DNA from 2 places in the Gordonia polyisoprenivorans genome. Region 2 is predicted to be linked to the other one. Evidence: riboswitches for the same ligand, from Rfam matches in the RefSeq annotation. Region 2 holds a riboswitch; the other holds the start of a gene.
The links. Region 2 has a riboswitch for cobalamin ahead of J6U32_RS11445 (FecCD family ABC transporter permease). Riboswitches for the same ligand answer to the same signal wherever they lie in the genome.

Region 1 (4,173 bases), 200 kb from region 2:
CACGGGATCGATCGCACTCGCCGCCGCGGGATTGCTCGCGGCCGACAAGCGACCTCACACTGGTCGGTACGGCATCTGCCGACCGACTGCGGAGCGCACCCGGGGCGCGCACCCGAGCTCTCCCGCTCCGCAATCGGCTCAGCTGATTGTCGTGCTCAGTTGGCCAGTGCGCGAGTGGTTTTGGCCGCCGAGACCAGATTCGTCAGCGCCGCGGTCACCTCGGTGGTGCCGCGAGTCTTCAGGCCACAGTCCGGATTCACCCACAGGCGCTGCGGCCCGACGGCATCGAGCGCCGCGCGCAACGACGATTCGATCTCGGTGACGTCGGGGACACGCGGTGAGTGGATGTCATATACACCCGGCCCGACGCCGTTGGCGAATCCGATGGCATTGAGGTCGGCGAGGACCTCCATGCTCGACCGTGCCGCCTCGATCGAGGTGACATCGGCGTCGAGTTCGGCGATCGCACCGATGACCTCGCCGAACTCCGAGTAGCACAGATGGGTGTGGACCTGCGTGGCGTCGTCGACACCCGAGGTGGCCAGGCGGAATGCCCGCACCGCCCAGTCCAGGTACGCGGGTTTGTCGGCGTCGCGCAGCGGGAGCAGCTCACGGAGGGCCGGCTCGTCGACCTGGATGATGCCGATGCCGATCCGCTCGAGATCGATCGTCTCGTCCCGGATCGCGAGGGCGATCTGGTCGGCCGAGTCCGACAGGGGCTGATCGTCACGCACGAACGACCACGCGAGAATCGTGACGGGTCCGGTGAGCATGCCCTTGACCGGCTTGCCGGTCAGCGACTGGGCGTAGGCGATCCAGTCGACGGTCATCGGCGCCGGGCGGGACACGTCGCCGAACAGGATCGGCGGACGCACGCACCGAGTCCCGTAGGACTGCACCCAGGCGTGGGCGGTGGCGAAGAAGCCGTCGAGCTGCTCGGCGAAATACTGCACCATGTCGTTGCGTTCGGGTTCGCCGTGGACGAGCACATCGAGCCCGATCTCCTCCTGCAGCGCAACCACATCGGCGATCTCCGCCCGCATCCGACGGACGTACTCGGCGTCGTCGATCCCACCGGAGCGCAGCGCGGCGCGCGCCAGTCGGATCGCCGAGGTCTGTGGGTAGGAGCCGATGGTCGTGGTGGGCAACGGCGGGAGATTCAGCCGCTCGGTCTGCGCAGCCGCGCGGGCCGAGGCATCGCCGCGCGTGCGTGCGGCGTCGGTGAGGGCGGCCAGACGCTCACGCACCGCCGGATCGTGCACGCGCGGATCGGATTCGCGGGTGGCCAGTGCCGCGGCAGCGGCATCGAACGCGTCGGCCTGAGACGGCCGACCGTGGCGCAGCGCCTCCGACAGGATCGCGACCTCGCGGTACTTCTCGGCCGCAAAGGCCAGCCAACCGCGCAGGTTGTCGTCGAGTTCGGTTTCGGGTTCGACGGAATACGGCACGTGCAGCGTCGAGCACGAGGTGGACACCGCCAACGACCCCGCCGACCCGAGCAGGGTGCCCAGGGTGGCAAGCGCTTTCTCGAGATCGGTTCGCCAGATGTTGCGCCCGTTGACCACGCCGGCCACCACGAGCATGTCGGCCAGTTCGGGAACGCCGACCACCGTTTCGACCGAGCCCTCGATCAGATCGACGGCCACCGCCTCGATACCGGTGCGCGCGAGGGCGCGCACACTGTCGCGGGCGTCGCCGAAGTACGTGGCGACGCAGAGTGCCGGTCGTGAGTTCGCTTGCGCGAGGGTCGAGTACACCGATCCGGCCAGCGCGGGGAGGCGGTCTGCGGCATCGGTGACCAGGATCGGTTCGTCGATCTGTACCCACTCGACCCCGGCCGCGGCGAGACGGGCCAGCAGGTCGAGATACAGCGGCAGCAGCTCGTTGACGCGATCAAGCGGAGAGCCCTCGTCTGCGGTGTCGTGGGCGGATTTCGACAACGCGAGGAAGGTGATCGGCCCGATGACGACCGGGCGTGCGGTCACGCCGGCGGCCTGCGCCTCGGCCACCTCGGCGAGAACCTTCTCCGGGTGCAGGGAGAAGGCGGTGGCGTCACCGATCTCGGGCACGAGGTAGTGGTAGTTGGTGTCGAACCACTTGGTCATCTCCAGCGGTGTGACGTCGGCGGTGCCGCGGGCCGCTGCGAAGTAGCGGTCGAGGGGATCGGTGATGTGTGCGACCCGCTCGGGCAGGGCGCCGAGCAGCACGGCGGTGTCGAGCATCTGATCGTAGTAGGAGAAGGTGTTGACCGGAATCGAGTCGAGGCCGGCCGCCGTGAGCGCCGCGATGGTGTCGCGCCGCAGCCCGGCGGCCACGGTCTCGAGGCCGGCGGCGTCGATGCGCCCGGCCCAGTAGCTCTCGATCGCGCGCTTGAGCTCACGGTGTGGCCCGATGCGTGGTGTGCCGAGCACGGTGGCGGAAAACGGGGTCGTCCGTTGGGACATGGGTGGTGCACTCCTGCAATGGTTTCCGACGGTCCGCCGCCGTTGCAGGGCGTGCCGAAGGGACGCCGGAGAGAACGTGCACGGCATCCGCGCATCACCTGGCACTCGCTTCGACCTGCGCCCATTCCACGAGGCGACGAGCCACCGGCCGCGGCGCGGCCGGTACAGCAGGCAGGTCTTCGGACTCGTCGGCGGGCGACCATCAGGTCGCGGTCCTAGTGGCCGTCGCTTCCCGGACGCATGCGTCCAGTGCTCGATGACGGCGGTCGTTCCGACATACCGCTGCGGGACAGTTCCGGATTCGCACCGGATTCCCTCTTACGACGCCGGACCCGGACGCGGGGCCCCACGACATCGGAGGCCACGACAGACGGGGCGGCGAACCAACTGCACCGCCGAGCATAGAGGATATCCCCGAATACCGGTGTGCGCGCCCGGTCAGCTACCGCGATAGGTGGAGTACGAGTACGGGCTCAGCAGCAGCGGGACGTGGTGATGCCGTTCGGGATCGTCGACGGTGAAGCAGATGTCGACCTCCGGATAGAATCCCCGGATGTCGTTGTCGGCGAACCACTCTCCGGTGTCGAACACCAGATGGTAGATGCCGGGCACGAGCGGGTCGCTGTTCACCTGCGCGATGCGACCGTCGGAATCGGTGACGCCGGAGGCGACTTCGCCGCCCGCGGCATCCTGCAGGGAGACCACGACGCCCACCGCGGGTGCACCGGAGACCGCGTCGAGGACATGGGTGGACAGACCGGTCATCTCGGTGGTTCGCTCCTCGTGGATCGCCTGCGATTCTCAGTCGTCAACATACTCGATCGCCGGGGTGAGCATGCGCTGCAGTCGACTTCGGTTGATCTTGGCCAACTCCATCCGCAGCACCCTCCGCTCGGTCGCCGGGTCGTTGCGCATCCGCTCCTTGAGGATGGCCAGCAACTCCGCCGCCGGCCGCCCATTGGCGAAGACAAGGTACACGTGCCCGAACTTCTCGTCGTAGGCCTTGTTGAGCTCCTTGAGTTCGACCAACACCGCCGGATCGGCGCCGGTCACCCCGGACTGCTCACGCGTGGAGGACGCGTTGTCCGGGCGGTCGCCGATCCGGGGGTGACCGGCCAGGGCCTCGTCGAGGTCGGCATCGGTGAGCTCGGCCAGGATGAGATCGGCATAGGAGAGCAATGCCTCGTCGTCGGAGAAGGGTCGGGCCTTGGCCACACGCAGCGCCCAGATCGACGAACTACAACACTCGTAGAGCGTGCCGATGGCCTGCCGTTCGGTCAGCTCGTTGAAACTGGGCAACCCGCGCCAGTCGACTCGTCGCACGCCGATCAGCCTAGGAGAGTTCGGGCTGACGGCCGAATCGCACCGACGTCAGCGGGTTGGCATCGGCAACCAGATCGTCGAAGCGATAGTTGACGATCTTGGCGATCTCGATGAGCGCGAACGACTTCTCGGAGGTCTCCGAGTTGTCCATGCGGGACCAGCCGTTGCGCAGCACGCGGTCGTAACGCTCGGTCTCGCGGGCGCAGATCACCAACGGGAACCCGAAGTGCTCCCGATAGGCGGCAGCGAGATTCACGACGTTCTCGTGCTCGGTCTCCTCGAGGTGCGACAGACCCTTGTGGTCGACCGCGATCAGCTCGCCGGTTTCCTCGTCCTCGGCGCCGAGGTCGGGGAAGGCCTGGATGAGGTCGAGCTGTTGGGTGTCGCTGCCGGTGAGCATCGCCTC
Region 2 (4,173 bases):
GGACATGGCGCAGGTCGTCGGCCTGCAACTCGATATCGGGGGCGTACCCGCCGATCCCCGCAGATCCCTGGTGCAGCAACACCTTTGCGTGCGGCAAGATGTACCGTTTTCCGCGGGTACCGCAGCAGAGCAAGAATTGCCCGGCGCTGTAGGCCATTCCGAGGTTGACCGTCACCACGTCGTTCGGGACGATCCGCATCGTGTCCATGATGGCGAGCATCGCGGGCACCGAGCCGCCCGGAGAGTTGATCCACAGGCCGATGTCGGCGACCGGATCCTGTGCCGACAGCATCACCAACTGTGCGCACAGCGCGCTGCCGATCTCGTCGTCGAGCGCCGAATCGAGCATCAGGATGCGTTGGTTCAGCAGGCTCTCGGCGGTGCGTTTGCGGAGGGGCGGGGAAGTTTTGTGTTCGCTCATGCGTCCAGCGTGTCGAGGCGGCCCGGACGGTGCCAGTCGGTGCTGCTGTGCGCGGAATCGCGCGGCGCACAGCAGATGTGGTGCGGGCACAGTTGCTCTGATGGTCTGCTCAGAGCACCTCGACCTCGGGGCGTCCGGCCGGAATGGTCACCACTGCGCGGGTGTGGAGCCGGGCGTCGGCGGTGCTGACGGTCGGGCAGACCCGGAACCGCGCCTCCCACCGGTCGTGGGTGATCGTGTTCAGGACGTATCCGCGTTGGGCGTTGCCGAATCGTACGTGGGGTGAGGCGGCCTTGAGTTGTCGATCGGACTCGTCACTGTCGGCACCGTCGCCGCCGGAGCTGATGGATGTGCCCGCCAACTCGACACCGACCGTGGGCGCAGGTCGGGTGTAGATGGATCGCAACTCCGACACCACATTCCGGTGGATGTCGCCGACGATCGACACGAGATTGGCGGTTCGGCGTTCGCGGGCGCCCTCGAGGACACGGGCCCGCGACGCCTCGTACCCGCTCCATCCGTCCATGCTCACCGCGCGGACCCCGTCACGCTCGCGCGCGAGGTCGGCGATCGTCGTCTGGTGGGCCAGGACGTTCCATCGGCTGCCGGACGCGGCGAGACCGTCGAGAATCCACCGCTCCTGGGCTGCGCCGGTGATGGTGCGGTGCGGGTCGGCGGTGGCCGCGTTCTGCCCGGTGTCGTTGTCGCCGTTGACCTGATCGCTGCGGTGAGTACGCGTGTCGAGGACGCTGAACTGAGCAAGATCGCCGAACGTGAAGCGACGATAGGCACGAAATCCGCGCCCGGGCGGGGCGAGCCGAACGGCGGTGTTCTCCCACCAGGCGCGCATGCCCGCAGCCCGGCGGAGCAGGAACTGCGGTAGGGGTTGGTCGTCCTCGGGAATGTCGGCGGCCCAGTTGTTGTCGACCTCGTGGTCATCGAAGATCGTGATGAACGGGCTCATCCGATGCGCCGCTTGCAGGTTCGGGTCGAGTTTGTACAGGGCATAGCGTTCGCGGTAGTCGTCGAGGTCACGGCATTCGCGATACGCCGACGCCGGCACCACCGCGGTATCGCGTGCACCGCCGCCCATCGGGATCGGCTTCTCGTAGATGTAGTCGCCCAGATGAAACACCACGTCGGGGGCCTCGCGGGCCATGTCACCGAACGCCGGGTAGTGGCCGTCGGCCCAGGCCTGACAGGAGGCGAGGGCGAATGACATTGCGCCGGTGGGAGTTCCGGTGCGTTGCGCGGTGCGGGTCCGGCCGACCTCGGAGACTTCACCGAGCGCGCGGAATCGGTAGAAGTAGTCGGTACCCGGCGTCAGGCCGCGGACGTCGACGTGCACGCTGTGCCCGGTGTTCGGGCCGGCGCGGGTCACCCCGCGCGCCACGACGATCCGCATCCGTTCGTCGCGGGCCACTTCCCAGCCGACATCGTGGGTGTCTCGGCCCATACCCGCCCCGGGTGCGAGGGGGTCGGTCGCCAGCCTGGTCCACAGGATGACAGCGTCGGGGAGCGGGTCGCCGGAGGCGATTCCCAGGGTGAACGGGTGGCCGGCACCTCGGACTCGTGGAGCGGAGGCGGCGTCGGTGGCGAACAGGGTGGGGGCGGTGGCCAGCCCGGCGGACAGCGCGGTCCAGGTGAGGAATCGACGGCGGGTCGTGCCGGCGCGCAGCACCTTGTCCGGGGTGACACGTAGCGGAGCGTGGTTGGGGGAGCGCATGCGTCGAGGCGATCACCGCACGGTGTCGTCACGGACGACGACCGGCCACGAGTCGGTGATGCGGGAGTGAAGACCTGGGCGACGCCTCGGCGAGATGCCTGCTACGCTCAGCGCGCGTCGGTTCCGACCGGGCCACACGGGCCGGTCGGTGAAAAGGGAATCTGGTGAGAATCCAGAGCTGCCCCGCAGCGGTGACGGAAACGACAGCGGCTCCTCGCACTGGACTTCACGGTCCGGGAAGCGGCCGCGGGTAGGTGGCATCTCGGTGCCGGGTCCGAAGTCCGAAGACTTGCCGCCGTGGCCATGGGCAACCGTGGTCGACACTTGCCTCGCGGGATATGGCCGGTGCGCCGATCTGTCGTGCGCGGCTGTCTTCCGCCCGACGAGAGACCGTGCCACAGTGGATGATCACACCTCTCCGCAGGCCACCCCGGCCGCGCCGACCTGGACGCGTGTCGGCGTGTTCGCGGCGCTCGGTGTGCTCGCGCTGTTCGTGGTCGCGTGGGCCGGTGTGGCGTTCGGTACCGCCGACGTCGGTGGTACCGACGTGCCGCGCTTCGTGTGGGCCGCGCTGACCGGCGGCCCGATCTCCGCCGACGACGCCGCCGCGTACTGGATCGTCATCGATTCCCGGGTACCACGCGTGATCACCGGAGCGGTGGTGGGTGCCGGGTTGTCGGTCGTCGGAGTGGTCGTGCAGGCGATGGTGCGCAACCCGCTCGCCGACCCCTACGTCCTCGGTATCTCGTCCGGCGCATCGGTGGGGGCCACGAGCGTGGTGCTCTTCGGCGTCCTGTCGGGCATCGGGCTCTACGCCATGCCGGTCGCCGCCTTCGCCGGAGCTCTGCTCGCCACCCTCATCGTGTTCGGGATGGCCTCCGGCGCAGGCGGATTGACACCGTTACGCCTCGTGTTGACCGGCACCGCGGTGGGCTACGGCTTCTCGGCGCTGACCACCGTGCTGGTGTTTCTCGCACCCACCGGCGACGCCGCGCGCAGCGTGATGTTCTGGCTCCTGGGCAGTCTGGCCGCGGCCAGCTGGTATTCGGCGGTCCTCGTGGGCGTCGTGACCGTCGGCGGGGTGATCGCGGTGGCGAGCCTGGCGCGCTCGCTCAATGCGCTCGCCATGGGTGACGAGGTCGCCGCATCCCTCGGATTGTCGGCGTCGCGGTTCCGCGTCATGGCATTCGCGTTGTCGGCGTTGATGACCGGCGTGATGGTGTCGGTGTGCGGGGCGATCGGCTTCGTCGGGCTCGTCGTTCCCCACGTCGCGCGGTTACTCGTCGGCGCCGACCATCGCCGACTCGTGGTGATCGCTCCGCTGATCGGCGCGGTGTTCCTCGTCGCGGCAGATCTCGTCGCCCGAACCGCCGTGCCGCCGCAGGAACTGCCGCTGGGCGCGATCACCGCCGCCGTCGGGGTGCCGATGTTCCTGATCCTCATGCACCGCCGGCGCAGCGTGGTCGATCGATGAAACGGGTTGACGGCCACCGGAGGTCGGGAACATGACCACAGCGGGGTATCACGGGGTCGGCGTCGACATCGGTTCGGTGACGCTGCTGCGTGAGGTGACCTTCACCGCCGCGCCGGGGAGTTTTCTCGGCGTGATCGGACCCAACGGCAGCGGGAAATCGACACTGCTGCGTTGTCTGTATCGCGCCCAGCGCCCCACCGTCGGCCACGTCGAGGTCGACGGCGTCGACGTCACCGCGATCTCGATGCGCGACAACGCCCGTCAGGTCGCCGCGCTCACCCAGAGTTCCACGCTGGACTTCGATTTCACCGCAGCCGAGGTGATCGCCAGCGGTCGGTTCCCGCATCGGTCGATCGCGCGGACATCCCGGGCGAGGGACGCCGCGGCGGTCGAGGAGGCCATGGGTGTCGCCGGAGTCGGCCATCTCGCCGACCGCGTCTTCACCTCGCTGTCCGGGGGTGAGGCGCAACGGGTGCTGATCGCGCGGGTACTCGCCCAGCAGCCGCGGGTGATGGTGCTCGACGAGCCGACCAACCATCTCGATGTGCGACA

Region 1: linked by a shared signal. The riboswitch ahead of metE (5-methyltetrahydropteroyltriglutamate--homocysteine S-methyltransferase) and the one ahead of J6U32_RS11445 (FecCD family ABC transporter permease) in region 2 are both predicted to bind cobalamin.

What each region holds. Positions count from the first base shown of each region.
Region 1 covers NZ_CP072203.1:2,741,075-2,745,247, forward strand. The annotation lists gene metE (5-methyltetrahydropteroyltriglutamate--homocysteine S-methyltransferase) at 156-2,444, opposite strand; cobalamin riboswitch at 2,613-2,779, opposite strand; gene uraH (hydroxyisourate hydrolase) at 2,883-3,209, opposite strand; gene uraD (2-oxo-4-hydroxy-4-carboxy-5-ureidoimidazoline decarboxylase) at 3,246-3,767, opposite strand; gene J6U32_RS12360 (solute carrier family 23 protein) at 3,778-4,173, opposite strand, start outside.
Region 2 covers NZ_CP072203.1:2,540,073-2,544,245, forward strand. The annotation lists gene J6U32_RS11435 (ClpP family protease) at 1-421, opposite strand, end outside; gene J6U32_RS11440 (alkaline phosphatase D family protein) at 531-2,147, opposite strand; cobalamin riboswitch at 2,249-2,458, shown strand; gene J6U32_RS11445 (FecCD family ABC transporter permease) at 2,548-3,621, shown strand; gene J6U32_RS11450 (ABC transporter ATP-binding protein) at 3,653-4,173, shown strand, end outside.